Regions from separate parts of the Streptomyces sp. NPDC017529 genome, predicted to be linked through region 1. Evidence: riboswitches for the same ligand, from Rfam matches in the RefSeq annotation. Region 1 holds a riboswitch; the other holds the start of a gene.
What was found. Region 1 has a riboswitch for thiamine pyrophosphate ahead of ACH4K4_RS22470 (thiamine ABC transporter substrate binding subunit). Riboswitches for the same ligand answer to the same signal wherever they lie in the genome.
Positions count from the first base shown of each region.

Region 2: it holds a riboswitch for thiamine pyrophosphate, as region 1 does, so the genes downstream of both, thiC (phosphomethylpyrimidine synthase ThiC) here and ACH4K4_RS22470 (thiamine ABC transporter substrate binding subunit) in region 1, are expected to answer to the same signal.

Region 1 covers NZ_JBIRJY010000008.1:238,919-246,355, forward strand. Annotated here, with positions in the region: gene tsf (translation elongation factor Ts) at 1-338, shown strand, start outside; gene pyrH (UMP kinase) at 515-1,288, shown strand; gene frr (ribosome recycling factor) at 1,464-2,021, shown strand; gene ACH4K4_RS22460 (phosphatidate cytidylyltransferase) at 2,021-3,160, shown strand; gene rlmN (23S rRNA (adenine(2503)-C(2))-methyltransferase RlmN) at 3,295-4,401, shown strand; TPP riboswitch at 4,435-4,568, shown strand; gene ACH4K4_RS22470 (thiamine ABC transporter substrate binding subunit) at 4,647-5,726, shown strand; gene ACH4K4_RS22475 (ABC transporter permease) at 5,783-7,396, shown strand; gene ACH4K4_RS22480 (ABC transporter ATP-binding protein) at 7,397-7,437, shown strand, end outside.
Region 2 covers NZ_JBIRJY010000002.1:428,960-436,396, reverse strand. Annotated here, with positions in the region: gene ACH4K4_RS05655 (DUF5326 family protein) at 202-426, shown strand; gene ACH4K4_RS05650 (SsgA family sporulation/cell division regulator) at 1,107-1,532, shown strand; gene ACH4K4_RS05645 (YibE/F family protein) at 1,599-3,092, opposite strand; TPP riboswitch at 3,164-3,321, shown strand; gene thiC (phosphomethylpyrimidine synthase ThiC) at 3,315-5,093, shown strand; gene ACH4K4_RS05635 (hypothetical protein) at 5,242-6,147, opposite strand; gene ACH4K4_RS05630 (metallophosphoesterase) at 6,352-7,437, opposite strand, start outside.

The sequences.
Region 1 (7,437 bases):
TCGGCGTCCTGGTCGAGCTGGACAAGGAGAACGCCGAGACCGCCAAGGACGTCGCGCAGCACATCGCCGCGTTCGCGCCGAAGTACCTCACCCGTGAGGACGTCCCGGCCGACGTCGTGGAGAACGAGCGCCGCGTCGCCGAGGCCACCTCGCGCGAGGAGGGCAAGCCCGAGGCCGCCCTCCCGAAGATCGTCGAGGGTCGCGTCAACGGCTTCTTCAAGGAGAACACGCTGCTGGCGCAGCCCTTCGCGAAGGACAACAAGAAGTCCGTCGAGAAGGTCCTGAACGAGGCCGGTGTCTCGCTGAAGCGCTTCTCGCGCATCCGCGTCGGCGCCTGAGCCAAGCCGTGGGCCTTGTCGCCAAGGCCAGCGAATGACCTACGGCCCCGCTAGGGTCGTACGCAGTCGGCCGCGTACCGGCCGGCCGCAGATGTGACGAGGAGGCCATTGCCGTACAGGGATCTGAACCAGACCCCCGGCAATGGCCTTCTTCGTATGTGCACGAGGAGAGCGTGATGAATCAGGGTGCCGACGGCGCGGACACAGCCCACAAGGCCGACAGCGGCGGGAAGGGACGCTTCCTGCTGAAGCTGTCGGGCGAAGCGTTCGCCGGCGGCGGCGGACTGGGTGTCGACCCCGATGTCGTGCACGCCATCGCCCGCGAGATCGCAGCCGTGGTCCGTGACGGCTACGAGATCGCCATCGTGATCGGCGGCGGCAACTTCTTCCGCGGCGCCGAGCTGCAGCAGCGCGGCATGGACCGCGCCCGCTCCGACTACATGGGCATGCTCGGCACGGTCATGAACTGCCTGGCCCTCCAGGACTTCCTGGAGAAGGAGGGCATCGACTGCCGCGTCCAGACCGCCATCACCATGGGACAGGTCGCGGAGCCGTACATTCCGCTGCGCGCCGTGCGTCACATGGAAAAGGGCCGCGTGGTCATCTTCGGAGCCGGTATGGGCATGCCGTACTTCTCCACCGACACCACCGCGGCCCAGCGTGCCCTGGAGGTCGGTGCCGAGGCCATGCTGATGGGCAAGAACGGCGTGGACGGGGTCTACGACGCCGACCCGAAGAAGTTCCCGGACGCGGTGAAGTTCGACGCTCTCGAATACGGCGAGGTCATCACCCGCGACCTCAAGGTCGCCGACGCCACCGCCATCACGCTCTGCCGCGACAACAAGCTCCCGATCCTCGTCTTCGAACTGCTCGCCGAGGGCAACATCGCGCGCGCGGTGAAGGGTGAGAAGATCGGCACGCTCGTCAGCGATCAGGGCACCCGGGCCTGACGGCCCCAACTGCCGTATTGCCGTACGGGCAGGGCACCGTACGGGCGGCAACCCCGGGTCGTGGGAAGACCCCGGCACGGGGATGGACAACGGCCTGCCGGTCGGACACCGTGCAGGAGAAGACGCGCGGCAGGGGCGAGGCTCTGCTTCTTACCGAAAAGACCAGGAGCAAGTGGTGATCGAAGAGATCCTCCTCGAGGCCGAGGAGAAGATGGAGAAGGCCGTCGTGGTCGCCAAGGAGGACTTCGCCGCGATTCGCACCGGGCGTGCGCACCCGGCGATGTTCAACAAGATCGTGGCGGACTACTACGGCGCCATGACGCCGATCAACCAGCTGGCGTCGTTCTCGGTGCCCGAACCGCGGATGGCCGTGGTGACCCCGTTCGACAAGAGCGCACTGCGCAACATCGAGCAGGCGATCCGGGACTCCGACCTGGGCGTCAACCCGAGCAATGACGGCCACATCATTCGCGTGAACTTCCCGGAGCTCACCGAGGAGCGCCGCCGGGAGTTCATCAAGGTCGCGAAGAACAAGGCCGAGGACTCGAAGATCTCGATCCGCAGCGTCCGGCGCAAGGCCAAGGAAACCCTCGACAAGCTCGTCAAGGACAAGGAGTCCGGCGAGGACGAGGTGCGCAGGGCGGAGAAGGAGCTCGACGACACCACCGCGAAGTACGTCGCGCAGGTGGACGAGCTGCTCAAGCACAAGGAATCCGAGCTCCTAGAGGTCTGATGAACGAGTCATCCTGGGGGGCCCCGCCTGGCGTCGGCCGAGCCGGTCAATGGGGACCACCCGACCAGGGGCCCGCCGGTTCGGCGGGTCCCGCGCACGAGTGGGGCGGCGCGGCGCAGACTCGGCCCATGCCCATCGTGCCCGACGCAGGCGGACACCAGGACGACGACCGGAACTCTCTGGACGACGACCGGGACCACCGGGACGACAGGGGGGCCGCTCGGCAGAGCGGCCCCTCGTTCCGCGACGAACAGCCGCAGGAGCCCATGCCGACCTCTTTGCCGGGGCCTGACGGCTCACAGCAACCCGACAAGCCGCAGAAGAAGAGCGCGGGGCGCAACCTCCGGGCCGCCATAGGAGTCGGTGTCGGCCTCGGTGCCGTCATCCTGCTCTCGCTCTTCGTCTACAAGCCGCTTTTCGTAGGCGTCATAGTGATCGCGGTCGTCGTGGGCCTGTGGGAGCTGACGTCCCGGCTCTCCGAACGCAAGGACATCCGGGTACCGCTGGTCCCGCTCGCCCTCGGTGGCGCGGCGATGGTGGTCGCCGGCTACGTACGGGGCGCGGAGGGCGCGTGGGTGGCGATGGCGCTCACCGCGCTCGCCGCCCTGGTGTGGCGCATGACGGAGGCCCCGGAGAACTATCTGCGGGACGTCACGGCGGGCGTCTTCGCCGCGTTCTACGTGCCGTTCCTGGCGACGTTCGTGGCGATGATGCTCGCCGCCGACGACGGGCCGCAGCGCGTGCTGACGTTCCTGCTGCTGACGGTCGTCAGCGACACGGGTGCGTACGCGGTGGGCTGGCGCTTCGGCAAGAACAAGCTCGCGCCCCGCATCAGCCCCGGCAAGACCCGCGAGGGGCTGTTCGGCGCGGTGCTGTTCGCCATGGTCGCGGGCGCGCTCTGCATGCAGCTGATCATTACGGACGGCGCCTGGTGGCAGGGCCTGCTGCTCGGCATGGCGGTCGCGGCCAGCGCGACGCTCGGCGACCTCGGCGAGTCCATGATCAAGCGCGATCTCGGCATCAAGGACATGGGCACGCTGCTGCCCGGCCACGGCGGCATCATGGACCGCCTGGACTCGCTCCTGCCGACCGCCCCGGTCGTGTGGCTGCTGTACGTCATCTTCGTCGGCTCCGGCTGACAGAGGTCCACCGTACGTGTGAGGGGCTCGCCGCGCTGCGTGGCGGGCCCCTCACGCATATGGAAAACCGCAGGTCAGGCCGGGTTGCCGAGGCGGCGATCGGCACCTCTTACGTCTGCGACACTGGAAGAACCATGCCTAAGCCCGGAGAACTCACTTTCGTCGCGCCGCGCGGAGCCAAGAAGCCGCCGCGGCACCTTGCCGATCTCACCCCCGCCGAGCGGCGCGAAGCCGTGGCCGCGGCCGGTGAGAAGCCGTTCCGCGCCAAGCAGCTGTCGCAGCACTACTTCGCCCGGTACGCGCACGACCCGGCGGAGTGGACGGACATCCCGGCCGCGGCGCGGGAGAAGCTGGCGTCGGCGTTGCTGCCCGAGCTGATGAGTGTGGTGCGGCACATCTCCTGTGACGACGACACCACGCGCAAGACGCTGTGGAAGCTGCACGACGGCACCCTCGTGGAGTCGGTGCTGATGCGCTACCCGGACCGGGTCACGATGTGCATCTCGTCACAGGCCGGATGCGGCATGAACTGCCCGTTCTGCGCGACGGGGCAGGCGGGGCTGGACCGGAACCTCTCGACCGCCGAGATCGTTCACCAGATCGTCGACGGCATGCGGGCGCTGCGCGACGGCGAGGTTCCGGGCGGGCCGGCCCGGCTGTCCAACGTCGTCTTCATGGGCATGGGCGAGCCGCTGGCGAACTACAACCGGGTCGTGGGCGCGATCCGGCGGCTGACCGACCCGGAGCCCGACGGGGTGGGGCTTTCCCAGCGCGGCATCACCGTGTCCACGGTGGGTCTCGTCCCGGCGATGCTGCGGTTCGCGGACGAGGGCCTGAAGTGCCGGCTCGCGGTGTCGCTGCACGCGCCCGACGACGAGCTGCGCGACACGCTCGTACCGGTCAACACGCGCTGGAAGGTGCGTGAGGTGCTGGACGCGGCCTGGGAGTACGCGGAGAAGTCCGGGCGGCGGATCTCGATCGAGTACGCGCTGATCCGGGACATCAACGACCAGGCGTGGCGCGGTGACCTGCTGGGCCGCCTGCTCAAGGGCAAGCGGGTGCACGTCAACCTGATCCCTCTCAACCCGACGCCCGGTTCGAAGTGGACCGCCTCGCGCCCCGAGGACGAGAAGGCGTTCGTCGAGGCCATCGCCGCGCACGGGGTGCCGGTGACCGTCCGCGACACGCGCGGGCAGGAGATCGACGGCGCCTGCGGGCAGCTCGCGGCCTCGGAGCGCTGACCGTCCGCTGGTACGGTGTGATCGAACAAATGCACATTCCGACAGGGGAGCGCCACAGCGCTGAGAGTGCGGCAGTGTCACGGACCGAGCGTCACGGACACGAGGTGCCGCAGACCCTTGAACCTCGCCCGGGTCATTCCGGGTAGGAAGTTCGGTCGTCACTCATGCTGTTGCGCCCCGCCCGGCCTTCCTCGCGAAGTGCCGGGCGGGGCCGCGTCTCTTCCTGGCCAGCCAGGAGGAATCCAGTGAGCACCACCAGAAGGATCACCGTCACCGCGCTGGCGGTCGCGGCCGGCATGACGGCGCTCGCCGCGTGCGGCTCGGGCGGCAGCGGCGGCAGTACGGACCCGAAGACCGTCACGCTCGTCAGCCACGACTCCTTCAACGCCTCCAAGTCCGTCCTGGAGGAGTTCACCAAGCAGACCGGCTACAAGGTGAACGTGCTCAAGGGCGGCGACGCGGGCAAGGCCGTCAACCAGGCGATCCTGTCGAAGAACAACCCGCAGGGCGATGTCTTCTTCGGCATCGACAACACGCTGCTGTCGCGCGGCCTGAAGGAAGGCATCTTCAGCCCGTACGAGGCCAAGGGGCTGGCGAGCGTCCCCGGCGAACTCCAGCTTGACAAGGCCGGGCACCGGGTGACGCCGGTGGACTACGGCGACACCTGCGTCAACTACGACCGCGCCTACTTCGCCGAGCACCGGATCGCGCCGCCCGAGACGTTCGACGACCTGCTCAAGCCCGAGTACAAGGGCCTGCTGGTCACCGAGAACTCCGCCACGTCGTCGCCGGGGCTCGCCTTCCAGCTCGGCACCATCGCCAAGTACGGCGAGTCCGGCTGGCAGGACTACTGGAAGAAGCTCAAGGACAACGGCGTCGAGGTCGTGGACGGCTGGGAGCAGGCGTACAACGAACGGTTCTCGGGTTCGGCGGCGGGCCGGGGCAAGGGGGACAAGCCCCTGGTGGTCTCGTACGCGTCGAGCCCGCCGGTGGAGGTGCTCGGCAAGAAGCCGCAGCCGAAGGAGGCGCCCACCGGCGTCGCGGCCGGCACCTGCTTCCGGCAGGTCGAGTTCGCGGGGCTGCTCAAGGGCGCCAAGAACGAGAAGGGCGGCAAGGCCCTGCTGGACTTCCTGCTGAGCAAGCAGTTCCAGGAGGACGTGCCGCTCCAGATGTTCGTCAACCCGGCGCGTACGGACGCGCAGGTTCCGGAGCTGTTCACCAAGTACGGCCGGAAGATCGACAAGCCGGAGACGGTGGCCCCGGAGAAGATCGCCGCGAACCGCGAACAGTGGATCAAGCAGTGGTCCTCGCTCGTTCTGAAGTAACCGGCCCCGCGAAGCGGGCGCGGCACTCACGGGGGACGGCGGCGCGGCTGGCCCTGATGGCCCTGCCGCTGGCCTTCTTCGCGCTCTTCTTCGCCTATCCGGTCGCCGCGATCGTCGGGCGGGGGCTCAAGGACGGCGGGCAGTGGCAGCTGGGCCGGGTCGGCGAGGTGCTGTCCGACCCGGACGTCCTGCACGTCCTGTGGTTCACGGTCTGGCAGGCGGCGGCCTCGACCGCGCTCACGCTGCTGATCGCGCTCCCCGGCGCGTATGTCTTCGCGCGCTTCGATTTCCCCGGGAAGCAGTTGCTGCGGTCCGTGGTCGCGGTGCCGTTCGTGCTGCCGACGGTGGTGGTGGGTTCGGCGTTCCTGGCGCTGGTCGGGCGCGGCGGCGTGCTGGACGACCTGTGGGGCGTACGGCTGGACACCTCGGTGTGGGCGATCCTGCTGGCGCACGTGTTCTTCAACTACGCGGTGGTCGTACGGACCGTCGCGGGCCTCTGGGGGCAACTCGACCCCCGGCAGGAGGAAGCGGCCCGGGTGCTGGGCGCGTCGCGCTGGAACGCGTGGCGGCGGGTGACGCTGCCCGCGCTGGGACCGGCCGTCGCGGCCGCCGCCCTGATGGTCTTCCTGTTCACCTTCACCTCCTTCGGGGCGGTGCAGATCCTGGGCGGGCCGAGGTTCTCCACCCTGGAGGTGGAGATCTACCGGCAGACCGCCGACTTCCTGGACCTGCCGACCGCCGCCGTCCTGACGTTGCTCCAGTTCGCCGCCGTGCTGGCACTCCTGGCGCTGCACGCCTGGACCGTACGGCGGCGGGAGACCGCCCTCACGCTCGTCGACCCGGCGCAGACGGTGCGGCGGCCCCGGGGCGCCGGCCAGTGGGCGCTGCTGTGGGGGACGCTCGCCGTGATCGCGGTGCTGCTGGTGGCGCCCCTGGCGGTGCTGGTCGAGCGGTCCTTCGCCGGGCCGGACGGCTACGGGTTCACGTTCTACCGGGCGTTGCAATCCGCTGCCTCCATGGACAGCACCTTCGCCGTCGCCCCGCTGGACGCCCTGTGGAACTCGCTCGCCTACGGGGCCGCCGCCACGCTGATCGCCCTGGTGGTGGGCGGGCTGGCGGCGGCAGCGCTGACCAGGCGGGGCGGCAGGCTGGTGCGTGGCTTCGACGCGTTGCTGATGCTGCCCCTCGGAGTGTCGGCCGTGACCGTCGGCTTCGGTTTTCTGATCACTCTCGACAAGCCGCCGCTGGATCTGCGCTCCTCGTGGTGGCTCGTACCACTGGCGCAGGCGCTGGTCGGAGTGCCGTTCGTCGTACGGACCATGCTGCCCGTGCTGCGCGCGGTGGACGGGCGGCTGCGGGAGGCGGCGGCGGTGCTGGGGGCCTCGCCGTGGCGCGTGTGGCGGGAGGTCGACCTGCCGCTGGTACGGCGCGCGCTGCTGATCGCCGCCGGTTTCGCCTTCGCCGTGTCGCTCGGCGAGTTCGGCGCGACGGTCTTCATCGCCCGGCCGGACGCACCGACCCTGCCGGTGGCCGTGGCGAGGCTGCTGGGACGTGCGGGAGAACTGAACTACGGACAGGCGATGGCCCTGTCGACGATCTTGATGGTGGTGTGCGCGGGCGCGCTGCTGGCGCTGGAGCGCATCCGTACCGATCAGGCCGGAGAGTTTTAGATGGCGGAACACACTGGCACCGCGGACGAGGCGCTGCTGCG
Region 2 (7,437 bases), on a different contig from region 1:
AGGGCCGGGGCCGCGCGGCCCCCGTTCCGTAACGTGCCGCCCTAGCATCGGTGGTGCAGGGGGAACCGGACTTCGGATCCCCGGGGTTTCCGGGCACGCGATATGGATGCGGGACGTTGAACAGGTCCGCGGGCCGCGTGAAAGACGTGAAGCGCACAACGCAGAAAAATACGGCGACTACGCAGAAAGCAGGGCAGAGCAATGGCCGGCAAGGGGACGTTCGCAGGACTTCCGTGGTGGGTGACGTGGGTCGCGGTGCCCGTCGTCCTCCTGGTGGTGTTCGGCAGCCTGATCGCCAGTGCGGTCGGGTTCCTGATCGGCCTGCTCTTCAAGGTGCTGATAGCGGTGGCATTGATCGCCGGCGTGGTCTACCTGGTGCGCAGGCTCACGGGCTCGTCGTCCTCGTCCTCGCGCGGCGACTGGTGACCTCCCGGCGGCCACGCCGGGAACCGGGCCGGGCCTGACGATCACGGCTCGGTCCGGCCCGGTCCGACGATCGCGGCCCCAGCTTCCCACGCCCCGCTCCTTCCCAGGAGCGGGGCGTTCCGCTTTCCGCCGACCGGGCCGGGCCGGGGCCGCGTCACCCGGCCCCTTCGGCGGGGCCGTCCTGCCCCGGTGACCGACCAGGGGATTGGCGTTGGCAATGGTGAACGGTGAATCCGTTCTCGCCTGCCGGTGCGGTTCGACGAGGAGGACGGGACAGGCCACTTGGCCCGTCACCCGGTGCGGCTGCGGCCGCCGGCGCCGTACTCCGCGCGCCCGAGGGTGCCCTGCTGCACCGCCCGGACGCCGTCCGCCGCGCCCAATTCGCCTATGTGCAACCGAAATATGCCGTGGGCACAGTATGCTCAGCGCTCCCGGTCCAGGTCGGTTCGGCGGCCGCGACCATGGCGGTTTCCCTTCCCGCGAGCGATGCTCAACGCCTACACTGCGTTACCGTCCGAATACGCAGGATGGTGAAGGCGGCGCGCTCACGACATTCGCTTCTCTCTCGGTATTTGAAAGATCACTCCTTGTGATCCGCTTGCGCGTGACAGACGATGGCGTCAATGAGGCCAAGAGGGATGATTCCTGGCCATCTCCGACCAAGTACGGGGCAGAGGTTGATGACCGACACAGTTCAGGCAGAAGTGATCATGAGCTTCCTCGTGTCAGAGGAGCTCGCTTTCCGTATCCCGGTGGAGCTGTACTTCGACCGCGCGGATCCCTATGCGGTCAGCTTCACCTTCGACCTTCCCGGCGATGTGCCCGTGACCTGGGCGTTCAGCCGGGAGCTGCTGCTGGACGGGCTGAGCAAGCCGTCCGGCGAGGGCGACGTACGCATCGAGCCGTCCTCCTCCGAACATCTCAGCGACGTCTTCATCGGCCTGCAGGTGGCGGACGAACGGGCGTTGTTCCGCGCCGGTGCCCCACCGCTGGTGGCCTTCTTGGACCGCACGGACCGATTGGTGCCGATCGGGGAGGAAGAGGTGTGCGACACGCTCGAATCGACATTGGACCGGATTCTTTCCGAGGCGCAGAAGGCGGGGTGAAGCCGCGCGGCCCGGGCGGTGACGGGACGGTGACATGTGACGCGGAGTGACGGGTCTCCGGCCGGATCAGCGTGCGCGCCGCCGCCTGCCGCGGCCGCCGAGCACCGGTTGCCGGCTCGTACCGCCGTCCGGCTCCGGTCCCCGACCCGCACCGACCCGTTGGGCGCCCCGGCCCCCGGCGCCCCGCCCCGGTCCCCCGCCTGCCGTCCGCCGCGTGCCCCGGCCCGCCGGCCGCCCCGCGTCCCGGTCCGCCGAGACGACCAGCACGGCCAGCAGCGTCGTCAGCGGTACGGACGCGACCAGTCCGATGCTGCCCACCAGCGTGCGGACGACCTCCTCCGCGACCACCTCGCTCGTGGCGACGGTACCGACGCTGCTCTGTGCGATCGAGAACAGCAAAAGCAGGGGCAGCGCCGCACCCGCGTAAGCGAGTACGAGCGTGTTGACGACGGACGCGATGTGATCGCGCCCGATCCGCATCGCCGCTCCGTAGAGCTTGCGGCGGCTCGCCGACGGATCGGCCTCCTTCAACTCCCAGACCGCCGCGGTCTGGGTGACCGTCACGTCGTCGAGCACGCCCAGCGACCCGATGATGATGCCCGCCAGCAGCAGGCCGCGGATCTCGATGTCGGGGTACAGGCCGTGCACCAGCCCGGTCTGGTCGTCGGTGTTGCCGGTCAGCAGGGCCCACCCGATGAAGAGCGAGCCGAGCAGGCCGATGAGCAGCAGCGACGCGAGCGTGCCGAGCACGGCTACGGACGTTCGGGCCGTCAGCCCGTGGCACATGTACAGCGCGACCAGCATGATCGCGCTGCCTCCGACGACCGCGACCACCAGCGGGTTCGAACCCTGGAGGATGGCGGGCAGGATGAACAGCGTCAGCACGCCGAAGCTCACGACGAGCGCGACCAGTGCCAGCACCCCGCGCAGCCGGCCGACCACGACCACCGCCAGCGCGAAGATCGCGGCGAGCACCCACATCGGGAACGTCCGGTCGACGTCCGTGACCGCATACTGCAGGTCCTTGGGCGCCTTGGGCGAGTAGGCGACCACGACTTTCTGGCCAACCGTGTAGTGGCGTGTGGCGTCGGGCGTCACGATCGCCTCGAACCGCCGGCCCGTGTCCTTGCCGGTGGTCACCTCGATGACCGCCCGCTCGCAGTGCGTTGCCTGCCGGGTGTCCGAGGGGCCGGACTGCTGCTGCGGCCCCGGCTGCTGCTGGGCGTGGACGTCCGCGCAGTTCACCTCCTCGACCTTGGCCACCTTCGCCTTCTCGGTGGGCTGGTCGAAGCCGACACCGGTCGGCTTGTGGCCGGGTGCGCCGCCCGGCCACAGCACGACCAGACCGGCCACGACGGCGGCGGCGAACGGGATCAGCACCGCCGCGATGACCTTGCGCAGATGCCGGGATACCGGGGCCGCGGGGCCGTGCCCGTGGCCATGTCCGTGCGCGTGCCCGTGTCCTGGCGGGTGCGGCGGCTGCGCACGATCACCGTCCGGACCGGGCGCCGGATGGGAAGCGTGGTGGTGCGCGGAGTGCGGGGGCTCGTTGCTGGTCACCGCCCGATCATCGCAAGAACTGGCAGGGCCCCCTGGTCACCGCGCCATATCGGCGGCTACCGTGGTGCCACCTTTGCAATCGCGGGAGCTCGGAGCACCGGGCTGAGAGGGCGCTGATCCCCGTACGGAACGTCCGGCCGAAGCCGGAACCGCCGTCACGGACTTGCTGCGTCGACCGCCGAACCTGTTACCGGGTAATGCCGGCGTAGGGAGTGGGTCTTCATGACTCTGCAGGATGCACGCACGCCCGAAAACGGTCAGGTCTCCGCCAAGGAGATCGGCTGGCACAAGGGCTACCTCACCGGATCGCGGCCCGACCTGAAGGTCCCGGTCCGTCGTGTGCACCTCACCAACGGCAAGGACGTGACGCTTTACGACACGTCAGGGCCGTACACCGACCCCAACATCGAAACCGACGTCCGCCGCGGCCTGGCGCCGCTGCGGGAGAACTGGATCATCAGCAGGGGAGATACCGAGGAGTACGCGGGCAGGCCACCGAGGCCCGAGGACGACGGCCTCAAGCACACCTCGCCGCGCGGCGGCCTGAAGAACCTCGACGCGGTCTTCCCGGGTCGCCCCCGGCAGCCTCGCCGGGGCCGCGGCGGCGCGGCGGTCACCCAGCTCGCGTACGCGCGCCGGGGCGAGGTCACGGCGGAGATGGAGTACGTCGCGATCCGCGAGAACGTCACTCCGGAGTTCGTGCGGGACGAGATCGCGGCCGGCCGGGCCGTACTGCCCGCCAACGTCAACCACCCGGAGATCGAGCCGATGATCATCGGCAAGAACTTCCTGGTGAAGGTCAACGCGAACATCGGCAACTCCGCCGTCACGTCCTCCATCGAGGAGGAGGTGGAGAAGATGACCTGGGCGACCCGCTGGGGCGCCGACACGGTCATGGACCTGTCCACCGGCCGCAACATCCACACCACCCGCGAGTGGGTGCTGCGCAACTCCCCCGTCCCCATCGGCACCGTCCCCCTCTACCAGGCACTGGAGAAGGTGGACGGCAAGGCCGAGGAACTGACCTGGGACATCTACAAGGACACGGTCATCGAGCAGGCGGAGCAGGGCGTGGACTACATGACCGTCCACGCCGGCGTCCTGCTGCGCTACGTCCCCCTCACGGCCCGCCGCAAGACCGGCATCGTCTCGCGCGGCGGCTCGATCATGGCGGCGTGGTGCCTGGCCCACCACAAGGAGTCGTTCCTCTACACCCACTTCGAGGAACTCTGCGAGATCCTCGCCTCCTACGACGTCACGTACTCCCTCGGCGACGGCCTGCGCCCCGGCTCCATCGCGGACGCCAACGACGAGGCGCAGTTCGCGGAGCTGCGGACGCTCGGCGAGCTGAACTCGATCGCCAAGCGGCACGGCGTGCAGACGATGATCGAGGGCCCGGGACACGTCCCGATGCACAAGATCAAGGAAAACATCGACCTCCAGCAGGAGATCTGCGAAGAGGCGCCGTTCTACACGCTCGGCCCGCTGACCACCGACGTCGCGCCCGCGTACGACCACATCACCTCCGGGATCGGCGCGGCGATGATCGCGTGGTGGGGTACGGCGATGCTCTGCTACGTCACGCCCAAGGAACACCTGGGCCTGCCGGACCGGGACGACGTCAAGACCGGCGTCATCACGTACAAGATCGCGGCGCACGCGGCGGACCTCGCCAAGGGCCACCCGGGCGCCCAGGACTGGGACGACGCGCTGTCCGACGCGCGCTTCGAGTTCCGCTGGGAGGACCAGTTCAACCTGGCCCTCGACCCGGACACGGCCCGCGCCTTCCACGACGAGACGCTGCCGGCGGAACCGGCGAAGACGGCGCACTTCTGCTCCATGTGCGGCCCGAAGTTCTGCTCCATGAAGATCTCCCAGGACATCCGCCGCGAACACGGCGGCGACCTGGCGGTCGGCACGGACGCGGAGGCGGGCATGGCCGAGAAGTCACGGGAGTTCGCGGCGGCGGGGAACCGGGTGTACCTGCCGATCGCGGAGTGACCTTTCCGCACGTTGGATCCGGGCCCGGAGCCGCGCGTACACCGTGCGGCTCCGGGCCCGGAGCCGTGCGTCGGTACCTGTGCCTGCGGGACGCCGCGGGGGCCAGGTGCCGTTGCCCCCGCGGTGGAAGTGCGGCGGTGCGTGGGCGCTATTCGGGATGGTGGTCGGGGCCGCCGTAGTCGGGGCTGGTGAAATCCGGGCTGGTGAAGCGGGGCCGGGGAGCGGCGGGCGGGCCGCCGTCCGGGCTGGTGAAGTCCGGGCTGGTGAAGCCCAGGCTCGGCATCCGGCCGCCGTCCACTGCGCGGCGCGGTACGTACCGGGCCGTGCCGCGGCCGTTGACGGCGGCCGGATCGGCCAGGGCCTCGCGCAGGAACGGCAGGATGCCGCGTTCCAGGAGCGCCTGCCGCCAGGCGTCCCGGGCGAGGTCCACCTCCCGGGTCCGGGCGCCCAGGCCGTCGCCGGTGCGTGGGGCGCGCAGCGACGTCGAGCCGTTGCGCCAGGCCGCGTAGACCAGGCTCGCCATCGCGACGAGCGCCCCGGCGGCGGTGACCGCCGCGAAGACCCAACCCACGCTGATCAGGGGCTGGGCGGCGGACGGGTCGGTGCCGACGGTGCGCAGCACGTACCCGATGAGCAGGAAGAGCACGGCGGCGATCCCCGCCAGCACCGGCGCCAGTACCGTGATCATCGCGGCCAGCCCGGCGCCCGAGGGCTCGGCGACCTCCCCCACGGTCGTGGCGAGATCGATGCCCGGGCTGCCCGCCGACGCGCCTTTCTCCTCGCGGCCTTCCACGCCTCCGGCTTCCGGTGCGGGTGCCGGAGCGCGCAGTTCGTCGCGGAGCCGTACGTAGTGTCGGTATTCGGCCGTCGCACACGCGGCGATGGCGGTTGTGGCGCTGAGCGCCATGGTGCGCAACTGCTCGGTATTGAGGTGCTTTCCCGCCGCGGACACCAGGTCCTTCCGGTAATCCGCGGTGCGCAGCGCCTCGTCGAGGAGCCGCGCGAATTCCGCGCGGTCCTCGTTCAGCAGGTGCGGAGCGCTGTTCATGTGCATCCCCCGATGCTCCGTAGGGCCGTACAGGCCGGCGTGGGCCGGGCAGTGGGCGGAAACGGAGGAGAGCCTGCTACGGATAGACCGATGGTAGAGCGCCTCCGGCACGGGGTGACAGGGTGTTTGCGGAAATAGGGACCGCCACGCCCCCGCTCGGGCCCCGTCGCGCCACTTCCCTACCTGCCGCTACCCCTGCCCGGATAACGGTCAGCCAGTCAGGGGAAGTTGGACGACCAGTAGCTTTCCGGCCATGGTGATCCCGCCGTCCATGGCGATGGCGAGCCCGTCGGCGTAGACGTGCGGCCCTTCGACGGCGACCCCCTCGCCTTCGTCGTCCTCGCCGCCGACCTCGCCGAGGAGGTACGGGATGGGGCTGTGGCCGTGCACGACGCGCCCGCCGCCGTAGGTGTCGAGGAGTTCGCGTGCGGCCATCGGGCCCGCGTCGTCGTCGCGGAAGGCGAACCGCTTGGTGAACTTGCGGAACAGGTCCCAGACCTCGTCGGCGTCGCTGCGCGTGAGGACGTCGTGGACGGTGTCGTTGACGTCCTCGATGGAGTCGCCGTACTCCAGGTACGCGGTGGTGTCGGAGTGCACGAGCAGGTGCCCGTCCTCCTCCGTCATGGCGTCCAGGCGGGCCATCCACTGCAGGTGATGGTCCTGGAGGCGGTCCATGTCGGTCTTCTGGCCGCCGTTGAGCAGCCAGGCGGCCTGGAAGGAGGCGGTGCCGGCGCCGGACTGCACGGGGGTGTCGCCGAACCGCTTGGCGCCGAGCAGCAGCAGCTCGTGGTTGCCCATCAGGGCCTTGCAGTAGCCGCCGGCCGCCGCGGCCTCGGCGGACAGCTGCATGACGAGGTCGATGACGCCGATGCCGTCCGGGCCGCGGTCGGTGAAGTCGCCGAGGAACCACAGGCGGGCGTTGCCGGCGGCCCACTGGCCGTCGGCGTCGATGAGGCCCTCGGCGGCGAGTGCCTCGCGCAGCTCTTCGTAGTAGCCGTGCACGTCGCCGACGACGTACAGCGGGCCGCCGCCCTCTTGGCCTTCGGGGGCGGGGATAGCCGACTCGGGCACCGCCGTCAGGTCGACGGTCGGGCGGTCGATGAGCGTGTCCGTACGGGTGACGGGCGGGATGTCCGCGTGCCCTTGCGGGTTGCCGCCGCCTGCCGACGCGCCCGCGCCGATGACGGGGAGGGAGCGCTCGGTGGGGGTGTACTCGGGCGGCATGCCGTCGGGCGCTCCGATGAAGGCCGGCGGCAGGGGCGGGGGCGGCGGTACCGCCGGGGCCGGGGGGACCGG